Regions from separate parts of the Pseudoalteromonas issachenkonii genome, predicted to be linked through region 2. Evidence: predicted binding sites of a transcription regulator. Region 2 holds the regulator's gene; each other region holds the start of a gene.
What was found. The regulator LexA, encoded in region 2, represses DNA repair genes until DNA is damaged. The targets are predictions, from matches to a motif close to TACTGTATNNNNATACAGTA.
Positions count from the first base shown of each region.

Region 1 (5,299 bases), 320 kb from region 2:
GTTGCAGATGCTCTATAACGCGGTTAAACGGCTTGTAGTCTTGCATAAGCTGTTACTAACCACTTACTACCTAAGTCGTCAAAGTTAACTTGTACTCGCGATTGTGCGCCACTGCCTTCGTAATTAAGCACCGTACCAATGCCAAATTTTGCATGTAGCACCCGTTGACCTAAATTAAACCCGCTTTCTTCAAAGGCGGCATGGCTAACCGATGCACTAAAGCGACCAACTGCTGGCGGGCGAGAAACCTGGGTTTTAATGCGAATTTCTTCTACGCAGTCTTCGGGTATTTCACGTAAAAAACGCGATGGGCTGTGGTATTTTTCTTGACCATATAAACGGCGGCTTTCTGCGTGGCTTATATACAGTTTATCCATAGCACGGGTCATACCTACATAACAAAGGCGGCGTTCTTCTTCTAAACGGCCCGTTTCTTCATTACTTTGTTGTGATGGGAACATGCCCTCTTCAACACCGACCATAAATACCAGCGGAAACTCTAAGCCTTTAGCTGAGTGAAGAGTCATCATTTGTACCGCATCTTCATGTTCATCAGCTTGCCCTTCACCTGATTCAAGCGAGGTGTAGGCTAAAAAGCCTTGTAGTGGTGAACTAAATTCTTCCTCTTCAGGGAGTTCATATTGATCGCAGGCGCTAATTAATTCTTCTAAGTTTTCAACCCGAGCACGGCCTTTTTCACCTTTTTCAGCCTGATACATTGCCATTAACCCTGAGGTTTGAATGGCATATTTAGCCTGCTCGTGCAGCGTTAAGTCACTAATTTTATCTTCAATATGTTCAATTAACTCAACAAACTTGGCAACAGCTCCAGAAGCGCGACCCGATAAATGCTGTTGCTCTACAATGGCTTTAGCAGCATACCAAAGCGGCAAAGATTCAGCGCGAGCGCAGTCACGTATATGGCTTAATGTTTTATCACCAATGCCGCGGGCGGGCGTATTAATTACACGCTCAAATGCGGCATCATCTTGGCGGTTACCCACTAAGCGTAAGTATGAAAGAGCATCTTTAATTTCTTGGCGTTCGAAGAATCGCATACCGCCATAAATTCGGTATTTTAAACCTTCTTGTAGCATTGCTTCTTCAAGTACCCGCGATTGCGCATTACTACGATATAAAATAGCCGCATCTTGAAGTGCATTACCCGCATTAAGCCAGCTACGTAATTTGCTACTCACAAAGCGCGCTTCATCTAGCTCATTAAAAGCAGCATAAATAGAAATAGGTTCACCGTCATTACCATCAGTCCATAAACTTTTACCCATTCGCTCGGAGTTATTTTGAATTAACGCGTTTGAGGCTTTAAGAATAGTGGCAGTCGAGCGATAGTTTTGCTCAAGGCGAATCGTCTCTGCATCAAAATCGGTTAAAAAGCGTTTAATGTTTTCTATTTTTGCGCCGCGCCAACCATAAATACTTTGGTCATCATCGCCTACAATCATGATGCTGCTGGTATCGCCCGCAAGTAGTTTTAACCACGCATACTGAATAGTATTGGTATCTTGAAACTCGTCTACAAGCATGTGCGCAAAGCGCTGCTGATAATGACGCAGCAAGGTTGGGTTATTTTTAAGAACCTCATAGCTACGTAGTAAGATTTCAGCAAAATCAACTAGGCCCGCTCTATCACAAGCTTCTTGATAGGCTGCGTAAACACGCAGCATCATTTGCTCGTTAATATCGTATGCCTGAATATCTTTAGGGCGCAGAGCTTCATCTTTTTTAGCGCTTATGTACCAACCAAACTGCTTTGCCGGCCATTTTTTATCATCAATATTCATCGATTTTAATAAGCGCTTGATCATACGAAGCTGATCGTCAGAGTCTAAAATTTGAAAGGCTTCTGGTAAGTTTGCTTCACGGTGATGTGCACGCAAAATTCGGTGCGATAAACCATGGAAAGTACCAATCCACATGCCGCCTACAGGGGCTTTTAATGTTTCTTCAACCCGTGAGCGCATTTCTTTAGCGGCTTTATTAGTAAAGGTTACCGCAAAAATACTATAGGCAGAGGCTTGCTCTACTTGCATTAACCAGGCAATACGATGAACCAATACTCGAGTTTTACCTGAACCTGCTCCTGCTAATACCAGCATGTTTTGTAATGGCGCTGCAACGGCATCGCGTTGTTTATCATTTAAGCCATCGAGTAATTCTGAAACGTCCATCGTTACGCCTTTTTAATCAATAATGAGAGCAGTATAACAGGTGTTTTTGTTAGGCTAAATAAAATACTGTTTTTATAAACAGCTATTTATAAAATACGTATTTAAGTTGTTGAATAATTAACAGTATAAACTGAGCAAGTAACTAAAATAGCTATTTAAAATTGCTAATTTGACTTATTTTTGGCAAAAAATACTAAACTGATAAATTCGTAATAATTTAACTGTATGATTTGTAAGCCTTAATAAATTGGCATAAAGTGTGTAAGTATAAATAATAAGTACAAATACAAAATTAATTAAACTACAGAGGTTAGTATGTCTCAACAAGGTTCTGGCGGTAACGTAATCGCAGCATTATGTAATATTTTTTTCCCCGGTTTAGGGCAGTTGGTGCAGGGCCGTATTTTAGCGGCACTTGTTTTTGCAATTCTGGTTTTTGGCGGTTATGCGCTATGGTTTTTAGTTGTTCCAGCCGTAATCGGTGCCGTGTTCCATTTATGGGCAATTATTGATGCTGCACGCTATCGCTCAGGCGGTTAGCTAAATTGATGATGCTAAATAGCGCCTTATGGCGCTATTTTTGTATCTGGCTTTCATTATTCATAGCTGATTAGGTTATAATCTGTTGCATTAGCAGTACTGGAATAAAGTTATGGAATACCAATTCATTCGCGATCCTATTAGTGGGTTAAGAATTAAAATTTGCAGCGAGCACGCGATTATAGGTCGCTGGTTAAATGAAGAAATAGGCAAAGACAAAGTCGCGATGGTGCAGGCACTTATTAGCTCGGTGAGTTCAAGCTTTGAGCCGGTAACACTTAAAGGCCAAGAAATTGATCTAATTCTGTCTAAAGATGAAGCGTTATTTGAAGCGCATGCGCTGCATCAAGATAACGAAGATATATTAGCCTACCAAGATGATGAACTCATGCTTGAAGAGAATGATTTAAGCAGTGGTTGTGGTTTTGAAGACTTTGTTGACCTGATCAACTCATGGCATGAGTTTTCGGCTGGTCGTTAAGTTATATTATCTGTATTATTACCCTAATTATAAATCCAACAGTGGAACCAATATGTCTGCGAATTTAAACAAACTAGTTGTTATGCTAGAAATGCAAAATGCCATGAATACCAAAGTACATGAGCAATGGTTTAGTCAAGGCTTTGAATGGTATAGAGCTATTTGGGTTGAATGTGCAGAAATGCTGGATCATTACGGTTGGAAATGGTGGAAAAAACAAACGCCAGATACTGAACAAGTAATTTTAGAGCTGGTTGATATTTTTCATTTTGGTTTATCGCTACGTATCGACGGTGAGACCAGCTACGAGCAAATAGCAACACAGCTACAAACTCAAATGAGCGCCCCACAGCAAGGTGATGATTTTAAACAAACGCTTGAATTATTAGCAGCCAGTGCGGTTGCCAATAAAACCTTTAACGCGGCTGCTTTTGCCGGTTGTATGGCACAAATCGGTATGGATATTGATGATTTATATCGTGGCTATGTGGGTAAAAATACGCTGAACTTCTTCCGTCAGGATCATGGTTACAAAGAGGGTAGCTACATTAAAGTGTGGCATGGCAAAGAAGATAACGAACACTTAGTTGAAGTAGTTAAAAGCCTTGATACTGAGCATGTAGATTTTGCAAAACAGGTATATCAAGGCCTAGTAGCGCGTTACCCTCAGGGCGAATAAGCCAGGGTCTGTTGACCTTTGCGGATTACAATTTGTTCAAATTAGGGGCGGTTTAATCGCGACGCGAGGTTTGTAACCTAGTGGGCTAAGTAAAAACCGAGCAACAAAGAGTAAATCGCCCCTAGGCAGAACCCTTCGGGCAGCGCCTGTTTGGCATTGATGCTGCGTTATCGCCTATTTATGGGGAATAACCACACCACATAGGCTCTGCCTTGCCTAAATACCAAACAGACTGCTGCAAATTTAACCTTGAAAGATCAACAGACCCTAAATAAGCTTACGGTAATCGGTGACACTTAAGTAGTCGGTTATATCGTTATGTGGTTGCTGGCTATTTGGGTTAGCAACCGCAAGTAAATGCTCAATGCCGTATTCTCGTGCGGCATTTAATACCGGTAAGCTGTCATCTACAAATAATGTGTGGCGTTTATCAAACCCTAAATCCCCTTGAACCTTATGCCACAAACTTTGTTGCTCTTTACTTACCCCATATTCATGCGTTGACACCACTCCGTCTAAATAATTATCAATAGCGGTATGTTCAAATTTAAGCATTACGCATTCTGGATGAGCATTGGTAAGTAAAATGAGCTCTTTACCTGCACGTCGAAGTTCAGTTAAAAAATGCGGAACGTCTTCACGAATTTTGATTAAGTGAGCAGACTGGCGCTTTAGTTCGAGAATAGGTAAGTTTAGCTGTGCTTCCCAATAGTCAGAGCAGTACCACTGAATTTTGCCACTCACAGCCTGATAGCGTTTTAAGATATCTGCGCGGGCTTCCTCAAAACTGATATTTTGAGCCAGAGCATGTTGTTGTGGAACAACATTGAGCCAAAAGTCAGTGTCGTAATGTAAATCAAGTAAAGTCCCGTCCATGTCGAGTAATACAGTATCGATTTTTGACCAATTGAGCATGATATATCCTTGTGGAAATTGAGGCGTTAAATGACTACGTTGCGATGAAATGCTTGCAAGCGAAATATAATGGGCTCTGTTAATTGAACTTTAAAAACATATACCCAATGATGAAATATTAAGGGCGAATTCAATAACGCCAGATAAATATTTAACCTTAACTACGGGTAAGATATTTTATGATTAATTCTGCATTTAAATTGCTTTTAATTCAAACTGAAACTCGCATCTTATACTCATTTGGGTATATGATTAGTATAACTGCAATGATAGCAAATTGATGCCCATGACACAGAAAAAGCACCCAACACCACCACAAATTCTCAGTAATAATGTTGTCGCTAAAAGTCGCTTATTTACTGTGGAGTCTTTAGAACTAAAATTTTCAAATGACGAAGAGCGTCAGTATGAACGAATTCGCGGCGGTGGCCGTGGAGCCGTTATGATTGTACCCATCACAGCTGAAAACGAACTACTACTCGTTCGAGAGTATTG
Region 1 covers NZ_CP011030.1:136,418-141,716, forward strand. Annotated here, with positions in the region: gene PISS_RS00640 (GNAT family N-acetyltransferase) at 1-46, opposite strand, end outside; gene uvrD (DNA helicase II) at 24-2,189, opposite strand; gene PISS_RS00650 (hypothetical protein) at 2,505-2,729, shown strand; gene PISS_RS00655 (YacL family protein) at 2,842-3,210, shown strand; gene PISS_RS00660 (dUTP diphosphatase) at 3,263-3,889, shown strand; gene yrfG (GMP/IMP nucleotidase) at 4,157-4,804, opposite strand; gene nudE (ADP compounds hydrolase NudE) at 5,091-5,299, shown strand, end outside.
Region 1: uvrD (DNA helicase II) is a predicted target of LexA. The motif match lies at 2,254-2,273, and genes of this name have one in related genera.

Region 2 (5,299 bases):
AACCGCACCAAACACCATTATTAAACCATGCACTGTGGTCATTTGATTAAAAAAGTGAGGATCAACCAGTTGTAGGCCCGGCTGAAATAACTCAGCTCGAATAACCATCGCCATTGCCCCACCAATTAAAAACATGGTGAGTGAAAAAATTAAATATAAGCTACCTATATCTTTATGGTTGGTTGTAAATAACCAGCGCTTAAAGCCTGTGGCAGGTTGATGGGCATGATGAGCCTCATTGGTATTAGGTTGTTCTGCAATGCTATTCATTATTTAGCCTCCCCATCAGCATCCAGTGCCGCTTGTATCTCGCTCGGTTGAATTACATCACCAGTGTCATTACCCCACGCGTTGCGTTTATAGGTAATAACAGCTGCTATTTGCTTGATTGATAATTGCTTTGCGAAAGACTGCATAGCCGTACCTGGTTTACCGTGGAGCAAAATATCTATATGCCCTTTGATATCACCTATGACTATTGGGCTGCCTTTAAGGGCCGGGAAAACACCCGGTAAGCCTAAGCCAGTTGGTTGATGGCACGCCGCGCAGCTCGCCATATAAACCTGCTCACCAAGCGCCATCAGCTCTTCTTTTGGTACAACTTGGTCTAATAACGCAGCGTCTGCTTCAGCTGCTTTTTGCTTGGCTTGTTTAGCCTCTGCTAACCACGTTTTGAAGTCTTCTTCTGTTTTAGCTTCTACCACAACAGGCATAAAACCATGATCTTTACCGCAAAGCTCTGCACACTGCCCACGGTAAGTACCAACCTCATTAATATTGGTCCATGTTTCGTTAATAAACCCAGGGTTTGCATCTTTTTTAACGGCAAAGTCAGGCACCCACCATGAGTGAATAACATCATCTGAAGTCATTAAAAAACGTACTTTTTGATTAATTGGTAGTACCAGCGGTTTATCGACCTCGAGTAAATAATTCGGGTTTTTATCAGCAAGGTTGGTTATTTCATTTTGAGGGGTAGCTAGCATGGAATAAAACTCAACGTCCTCCCCCATATACTCGTAATGCCACTTCCACTGTGAGCCTGTAATTTTAATGGTGAGATCAGCTTTGCTGGCATCCTCCATGGCAATTAAGGTTTTAGTCGCAGGAATGGCCATAACAATTAATATGACAAAAGGTATCGCAGTCCACAGTATTTCTACTTTGGTGCTTTCATGAAATTGGGCAGGGACAGCCCCTTTAGATTTGCGATGATGAATGAGTGCCCAAAACATAATGGCAAACACGATCACCCCAATCACACAACATATTAAAAAAATAGTCATGTGCAGTTGGTATACATTATTACTTATATCGGTTACGCCTTTACGCATATTATATTGGCTATTAGCAAGCACATTCTGCGAAAAAACAAACAATATAAGCCACAAGGAAGAACTCAGCTTACCCATGTGACGGCTCCTTTGATGCTATTGCTGACGCAAAGCGAAGAGGCATACGGCTTAAACGCCTATTCGTTATTTTTATTTTTTATAAGGGTGCTGGATTTAGTAAATGTGTGTTCTCAAAACGACTAAGCTGTGAGTTATTTTTATTCCAGCTCTTTAATAACTAGTTAAAAAATAAACAATAAGCAAGGTGAGTATGAAAAATAAACAAGGTGTATTTTTTAAAATGCGCAGCTAAAAAAATAGCAACTAGTCAGGCAATTAATCTAAGAGTCAGGTTTAGTAAGGGGTGTATTGAAATTACAGGATAGAAATATAAAAAATTGTTAACTTAAAAAAGCAGAGTAAATTTGTTTATTTATAAAGTATTTAGTGATTTTATTTATGATAGGAGAAGCACTTAACAACATATAGTCATACATTTGATAAGTTAGACATTGTGCTGCTAACAAACCCAGCGCCTAATCACTATTAAGCGCTAAATTATGCTTTAATACTACATCCAGTCAGCGTTACGAATAACACCTACCGCTAAGCCTTCAATATTGAACGACTCATTTTCTAAATCGACCTCAATAGCTGAAAACTCATCATTTTCAGCATGTAAGAGTACTTTTCTGCCCGCTTTTTCTAAACGCTTCACGGTTACATCGTCGTCAACACGGGCAACAATAACTTGTCCATTTTCGGCAACTTGGGTTTTATGCACAGCAAGTAAATCACCATCCATAATACCAATGTCTTTCATACTCATACCGTTAACACGCAATAAAAAATCGGCCGCAGGTTTAAACATTAAAGGGTCAATTTTACAGTGGCTTTCTACATGCTGTTGCGCCAATATTGGCTCACCGGCAGCAACCCTGCCAATTAAAGGCAAGCCCAACTGCTCTGGCTCCTCCTCTTCAACAAGCTGAATGCCCCGACTCGCGCCTGGCTTCATTTTAATAACACCTTTTTTGGCCAGTGCTTTTAAGTGTTCTTCTGCAGCATTCGCACTTTTAAAACCCAGTGTTTGTGCAATTTCGGCACGTGTAGGAGGCATACCAGTGTCTTTAATAAACACTTTAATGAGTTCGAGTATTTGCGCTTGGCGTTTCGTTAATGGTCGCATACAACTGGTTTTCCATACAGTACAATTAACTGTGAGTATATACAGTTATTTAAAAATCGCAAATATAAATTAATGCCTTATATGCCGTTATCATCAAACAATAACCTACTTTAAAAGCAGGGTGATAAATGTAATTATTAGCAACGCATTATCATATTAATAAATTTTAATTCTCAATTACTTATCCAAGGAGCTAGCATGAGTATTTGGCATCAACCGATTACATTAGAGTTTTGTAAGCAATTAGATCAAGGTATTACAGGCCAAGGGACACTCATGAAAACCATGGGAATAGAGATCAGTGAAATTGGTGATGACTACTTAGTGGCAACTATGCCGGCAATTCCAGAGCATCATAACCCTATGGGTATCGTTCATGGGGGTGCAAATGTGGTGCTTGCTGAAACAGTAGCAAGTTATGCCGCTAATTTTATGGTTGATTTCAATCGATTTTATTGTGTTGGCCAAGAAATCAGTGCAAGTCATTTAAAGGCATCACGCAATGGCACATTAACGGCCACAGCGAGAGCTTATCATATCGGCAAGCGCAGCTCGGTTTGGGATATTAAAATAACCAATAGCCGCAATGAGCTTTGCTGCGTATCACGTATGACCGCAGCCGTAGTTGAGCGAAAAGGCTAGTAAGTCAATTAACCAAGGTTGAAGTTAAATTACTTTTCGAGAGGGTAAATAGTAATTTCTACGCCTGCACCAATTGCAGATATACGTAACAAGGTATCTGCATGTAAGGCTTGGTTAAAGCATTTTGGCGAAGTGCCAGACTCAAACCCAATATCGAAAGTTCTGCGTGAACAACTCAACCATTGCTTTAATGCATTGCGTGAACACGACTCGATTAACTCACACAAGTGATTAATCGCTTTATCTGGCGTGGTTATTTCACCTGCAACCTCAATGCGAGCAAGTTGACGGTATTCGTCTTTATCATAATGTAAAATAGTTGCGACCTTTTTTAAATCAGCAACTAATACGCTAATATCTTGCTTTGACTCAAGCTCTAGATCTACATTTAAAAATTGAATTTCCGACATTATCTCGTTTTTACCCTCTATTAATTTCATTGCAAACTTTAACGCAGTTTTACCGTTATACCAAATCAACAACGCAGGAATCACCTCATTAACGCATTTTTAGCGTTAGCCTCTGAATATTGCCCACTATTTACTCCTCAAAAACGCCCTCTACAAAATACGCAAATTAAAATTAAAGCATGCCGGCGGCAGTTTACTTTTTTATTCTAGGCCTTAAACTAGCCGCTCCTGTAGTTCACGTATGTGATGGATATGATTCGGTTTATTTTAGCTTTGTTGGCTTGCTGTGCTTGTTTTTCAGCAATGGGCGAACAATTTACGCGGTTTTCGAGTGCCAAAAAGCACTTAATTAATACCCTTCCCGAAAACGCTAAAAGTATTTATTGTGGTTGCGATATAAAAAAACAAGGCAAAAAGTTGGTACCCGACCCTACCCATTGTGGCTACGTGCCTCGCAACACACTAACCCGCTCAGGCAAAGTAAATCAACGTGCCCTGCGAATTGAATGGGAACATATTGTCCCTGCATGGGAATTTGGTCACCAGTTACAATGTTGGCAAGATGGTGGGCGTAAAAACTGCCGCAAAGTTAGCGCTAAGTTTCGCATGATGGAAGCCGATATAAACAATTTAGCCCCTGCAATTGGTGAAATTAACGCCGATCGCTCAAACTACCGCTTTGGCATGTTAGCCCAAAACGCGACGCAATATGGTCGCTGTGAGGTTAAAGTTAATTTTAAACAACGTGTTGTTGAACCGCCTGTTCATGCACGTAAACGCATTGCCGATGCGTACGCTTACATGCAAAAAACGTATGGTTTAAAAATTTCAGCTAAACAACAAAAGCTATTTAATGCTTGGCAACAACAAGCTTATGCTGCTAACACAAATAGTAAAAAGCTGTAAGTTTAAATTAAAAGCGTGTAACACACGCTTTTAATTAACCTATAACGCTTGGTGTGGTCCAAATATTTCGTAGTGAATGTTTGAGCTTTGCACACCTAAATCAAGTAGCTGGCCTTTTACGTAAGCCATAAATGATGCTGGTCCACACAAATAAAATGCCCCTTCGCTAATAGGTAATGATGCCTCAAGCACCGTTAAATCCATTAGCCCAGTGAAATCACACTCCTCGCCACCTTGATTAAACCAAGTAAATGTTTTTAGCTGTGGATGCATTGCCGTTTGCTGCGCTAAATACCCTTTAAATGAAAATTCGCGGCTGTTTTCACACGCGTGCAAATAACTAATCGCTTGATTTTTATCACCACTAAGTAGCGTTTGCAGCATCGCCATCATCGGGGTTTGGCCAACGCCTGCTGAAATAAGTACCACTGGAGTTACCTCATTTTTTAAAATGAAGTCTCCCGCTGGCGGGTATAACTCTACTCGTGCGCCTTGCTCTAGTGAGTGTAAATAATTAGACACCACGCCAGGCTTTGGTTGGCACTCTTTTTTAACGCTAATACGATAGTTTTTAGCATTGCTCTTTTGCGAAATAGAATACTGGCGGATCTCTTCATATTCTGCGCCCTCAGGCTTAACTTTAATGCCAATGTACTGTCCTGGCTTGTAGGTAATAACTGCTTTACCATCCACAGGTGTCAGCGTAAAACTAGTTACGAATTCAGATTCAACATGTTTATCAGTAATTTCAAACTGGCGCGTGCCTGCCCAGCCACCATGGTTGTTTTTACTGTGCGCATACAATGCCGCTTCTTCGG
Region 2 covers NZ_CP011030.1:3,219,978-3,225,276, forward strand. Annotated here, with positions in the region: gene ctaD (cytochrome c oxidase subunit I) at 1-270, opposite strand, end outside; gene coxB (cytochrome c oxidase subunit II) at 270-1,412, opposite strand; gene lexA (transcriptional repressor LexA) at 1,906-2,523, opposite strand; gene PISS_RS14975 (PaaI family thioesterase) at 2,722-3,165, shown strand; gene PISS_RS14980 (hypothetical protein) at 3,195-3,575, opposite strand; gene PISS_RS14985 (endonuclease) at 3,828-4,481, shown strand; gene hmpA (NO-inducible flavohemoprotein) at 4,521-5,299, opposite strand, start outside.

Region 3 (5,299 bases), 1.5 Mb from region 2:
CAAAATGGTGGTACGCATTATCAGAGACAATTCGCCCTCGCGGCGTACGCTGAATAAATCCTTGTTGAATTAAAAAGGGTTCAATCACATCTTCTATGGTTTCTTTCTCTTCGCCTATTGCCGCGGCTAAGTTGTCAAGGCCAACAGGGCCACCCATAAACTTTTCGATGATGGCGAGTAAATATTTACGGTCCATGTAATCAAAACCGCTTTTATCAACGTCAATCATGTCGAGGGCTTGTTGAGCTACCTCAGTATTAACCGTACCGTCTGACTTTACTTGGGTGTAATCGCGCACTCGGCGCAACAAACGATTTGCAATACGTGGCGTACCGCGCGAACGTTTGGCTATTTCGGCCGCGCCATCGTCACACATTTCTAAACTAAGATAATGCGCTGAGCGCCCCACAATATGTGATAAGTCTTCCACAGAGTAAAACTCTAAGCGTTGAACAATACCAAAACGGTCACGCAGTGGAGAAGTTAATGATCCCGCACGGGTAGTTGCACCAATGAGTGTAAACGCGGGTAAATCAAGCTTAATAGAACGCGCTGCAGGGCCTTCACCTATCATAATATCGAGCTGGTAATCTTCCATTGCGGGGTAGAGTATTTCTTCAACTTGCGGGCTCAAACGGTGAATTTCATCAATAAACAGTACATCACCTTCTTCAAGGTTAGTGAGCAATGCGGCTAAATCGCCCGCTTTTTCAAGCACAGGCCCAGACGTGGTTTTAATATTTACGTTTAATTCGTTCGCCACAATATTAGCAAGCGTGGTTTTACCTAAGCCTGGTGGGCCAAATATCAATAAGTGATCCAACGCTTCGCTGCGGCTACGCGCAGCTTCAATAAATATTTCCATTTGTTGCTTAACATGCGGCTGACCACGATAGTCGGCCAGTAACTTAGGCCTAATAGCACGGTCTATGGTGTCTTCGTTGGTTTTTTCAGCAGCATCTATTAAGCGATCAGCTTCGATCATAATTTACTCACAGCATTGATTTCAAAGATTCTTTAATTAGAACCTCAGTCGACATATCGGGTTTGCTTACTGATTTTACTGCTTTTTGCGCTTGTGGCAATTTATAACCGAGCGCCACTAACGCCGAAACCGCATCATCAGCCGCATTATTGGCTATAGTTGCATCGCTCGCAGGCTCTATTACGGCGCTATCGCTAAATGGGGTAAATAAGTCATTACCCCAATTTTTTAATCTGTCTTTCATTTCGAGCACTAAGCGCTCTGCGGTCTTTTTGCCCACCCCTGGCAGTTTAACCAAGGCAGTGGCATCTTCATTATTTACACAACTTACAAACTGCTGCGCCGACATGCCCGACAAAATGGCTAAGCCTAATTTAGGCCCTACTCCATTGGCTTTTAACAGCTCTCTAAATAACGCACGTTCGGTTTTATTATTAAAGCCAAACAATAACTGTGCGTCTTCGCGTACTACAAAATGAGTGTACACAATGGCGTTGTCGCCTACTTTAGGCAAATCGTAAAAACAGGTCATTGGCATTTGTACTTCGTAGCCAACGCCGCTCACTTCTAATAGTATTTCTGGGGGCTGTTTTTCAACTAACACGCCGTTTAAGCGACCTATCATTGTTATTTCCTTAGACGTCCTCTAACGGTTTTGCTTGCGCTACCCGCTAGTTTTATTAAATTTTGTTCAGAGTGGGCATGGCAAATTGCAATTGCAAGCGCATCCGCCGCATCGGCTTGCGGCGTACCTGGCAGTTTAAGTATGTTTTTAACCATATGTTGAACTTGCGATTTATCTGCCCCACCGTTACCCACAACGGCTTGCTTTATTTGCCGTGCTGAGTATTCAAAAACCGGTAAGTCGGCCATAGAGGCACCGACAATCGCAGCACCACGGGCTTGACCTAGCTTTAAAGCAGAATCAGGGTTATGCGCCATAAATACTTTTTCTATAGCAAATGTTTCAGGCGAAAATTGCTCTATAAGTTGCGTAATGCCCTGGTAAATCATTTTAAGTCGGGTGGGAAAGTCATGATCGGCTAATTTAATACAGCCACTGCCTAAGTATGTAAACTTGGCACCTTGATGCGCAACCACACCGTAACCCGTTAAACGCGAGCCCGGATCGATCCCTAAAATTATGGCCAAACAGCACTCTCATTATTGTTATTTATTAATAGTGCTAATAATGCCAGAGCACTGTATAAATTACCAGTACAAAGCAAAAACAAAAATGCCTACTTAAAAAGTAGGCATTTAAACGCTATTTGGCCGCAAAGTTTACGCCAATGCGCGTACTAAGCCTTGGGTATTTTGTTTAAGCGTACGGGCAATCATAAAATAGCCTAACCCTGCTACAAACACGCCGCCAGCAACGGGGCCTATAATCCAAATATTAGGATGCAGCTTACCCGCTAAATCAAACATTTGCTGCTGAACAATCAATAACGCAATATCGCTGAAAAATGCAGCCACCAGTCCGGCTAAACCGCCCAGTAATAAAAACTCATACAAGGTGGCATTTTTGATTAATCGGCTTTTAGCGCCCAAAGTACGCAGTATCACAATTTCTTGCATCCGCTCACCTAAGCTTGCTTGCACCTGCGATATAAGTACCAACGCGCCACACAACACCACAATAGCCAGTACAAAGCCAATAGCTAACGACACTTGCTCAATAGTCGATTGAATTTGTTTAACAAAGTTGTCTACATCAATCGCTGTAATAGTGGGATATGCCCGCAATAGCTGGCTAAAGTCGCGCTTTTGCTCAGGCTCAATACGTACTGATGAAATATACGTGGCCGGAAAGCTGCTCAACACATCAGGGCTTAAAATAATGAAAAAGTTAGGTTTAAGCGTGGCCCAATTAACTTTACGTACACTGGTAATTTTAGCGTCGAACGACTGCGCACCAATTAAAAACGTGAGGGTATCGCCCATTTTCACATCAAGGCGCTTCATCATCGACTCTTCAAGTGAGGCCTCAGCTACTGCGTCATCGCCAAACCACTGGCCATCGATAATGTCATTTTGTGAAGGGACTTCCTCAAGCCAAGTTAAGTTAAGCTCGCGGCCAATACCTGAGCGGGCTTCTTCGTCTTTTTTCTCGTTGTCTTGCAATGACACTTCACGTGCTACTGCTTCGCCATTTACTGCATTCACGCGGCCACGAATCGTTGGGTAAAACTCCGACACTTGAATGCCTTTTTGCGCTAAGTATTCATTTACCGGATCCAGCTCATTTTGCGTAATATTAACCAAAAAGGCATTAGGTGCATCGCTTGGTAACTGAGACTGCCAATCCGAAATAATGTCGTTTTTTAGCACAATTAAAAACAACAGTAATTTAATCGCTAGCGAAAAACTAATTAGCTGCACCGCATTAACGTTGGCGCGCTTTTGAATAGACGCAATAGCCAACGACCAGCTGTTACCTGGCTTTAAGCCAAGCTTTCGGCCCCCGCCAAATATTAATTTAGAAATTAAAAACAACACTAAAATAAGCGCAAGCGTTGAGGCAAATAAAATAAGGGTAATTTTAATATTGTTACTAAATAACCACATTAATAAAAATACCGTTAAGGCGCTAAGCCCTAAATGGATTTTACTTACCGCAAGGCGGTCGCCTAAATTACGGCGAAGCACTCTAAGTGGTGGAATATCAAATAAATCTAACAATGGCTTAATAGAAAACATAACCGCACAAATAACCCCGGTGCTAATAGCCACCAGCCAAGGTTTTAACCCTGCCATGGGCAGTTCGGTTCCCATGCTTTTTGCAAGGTAACCAGTTGCAACTTCTTGTAAGCCGTAACCAATAGCAAGGCCAACGACTACCGCCATGGTACACACCATTAATAAGTGCATAAGGTAAATTTTGCGGATCATATCGCGGCTGCCACCTAAGGTTTTCATCATTGCGACTGGGTCATATTGGCGCTCACAATAGCGCTTAGCCGATACTGCAATAGCAACCGCGGCTAATATAATGCCCAGCAAACCTGCTAACAATAAAAAGCTTTCGGCTCTGTTTAAGCTATTTGAAATAGGAGACTGGCGGTCTTTTACACCATACCAGTTTTGGTTTTCTTTGAGTTGCGGCTTTAACCAGTCGTAAAAACTATTGATGTCGTTTTCATCACCTGCATATAACTGGCGGTAAAATACACGACTGCCTGGCTGTATTACTTCGGTTTTTGCCACATCATCTATGTTTATGAGCACCCTACGGCTACTAGAGAACACATTAAATGGCGCATCGGGTTCTTCTACAATCACCTTTTCAACATTAAATAACGCGGCACCTAATTCAACTTGGTCGCCTACGTTTATGTTTAAGCTATAAAAAACTGACTCACTTAACCATACGTTACCAAGGCTTGGCGCACCGGGTGCAACCTCAGTTTGGGCATTCAAACCCGACTTAACTTTCAATTGGCCTTTAAGCGGGTAACTGTTTGATGCAGCCTTCACCGAGCTAAACTGCATTTGATCGTTTGCAAACAGCATAGTGTCAAAGTACACCATTTGTGCAGTTTGTAAGTTTTGTTGTTCTGCTTTGGTTATAAAGGCGGTATCTATAGCGTGATTGCTGGCAAGAACACGATCTGCTGCTATAAATGCACTGCTTTTTTGTGCAATACTTTGTGCAATTCGCTCAGTTACCATAGATAAAGTAAGCACGGTTAATACCGCTAAAGCAATGGCAGCACTTATTACGGTTAGTTCACCACGGCGAAACTCACGAGAAAATAATTTAAGCGCTAATTTAGCCCACATTTGCCATTTCCTCTGTTGAATTTTGTACCAGCTCCCCCGCCTCTATTTGAATAATGCGTTCACATTTTTGTGCTAAGGCTTCATCGTGAGTGACTAAAATGAGGGTTGTACCGTTTTGCTTATTTAAATCAAATAATAACGACTCAATCATATGGCCATTTTTGCTATCTAAGTTAGCTGATGGCTCATCGGCAAACAATATTTTTGGTGAACCCACAAATGCACGGGCAATCGCAACACGTTGTTGCTCACCACCAGATAACTGCGACGGGTAATGATCAACCCGATGGCTTAAGCCTACTTTTTCAAGCAAAGCGAGCGCTTGTTCTTTGGCGTCTTCTTTACCTGCAAGCTCTGCTGGTAGCATCACGTTTTCAAGTGCAGTTAAACTTTGTACCAACATAAAAGACTGAAATACAAAGCCAACTTTTGCAGCTCTGAGTGCGGCCCGCGCTTCTTCGTCTAATTCGTGCAGCGGCTCCCCATCTAACATTACTTCGCCGCTGCTTGCCGTATCAAGCCCTGCTA
Region 3 covers NZ_CP011030.1:1,268,707-1,274,005, reverse strand. Annotated here, with positions in the region: gene ruvB (Holliday junction branch migration DNA helicase RuvB) at 1-985, opposite strand, end outside; gene ruvA (Holliday junction branch migration protein RuvA) at 993-1,610, opposite strand; gene ruvC (crossover junction endodeoxyribonuclease RuvC) at 1,613-2,137, opposite strand; gene PISS_RS05900 (ABC transporter permease) at 2,270-4,771, opposite strand; gene PISS_RS05895 (ABC transporter ATP-binding protein) at 4,761-5,299, opposite strand, start outside.
Region 3: ruvC (crossover junction endodeoxyribonuclease RuvC) is a predicted target of LexA. The motif match lies at 2,187-2,206, and genes of this name have one in related genera.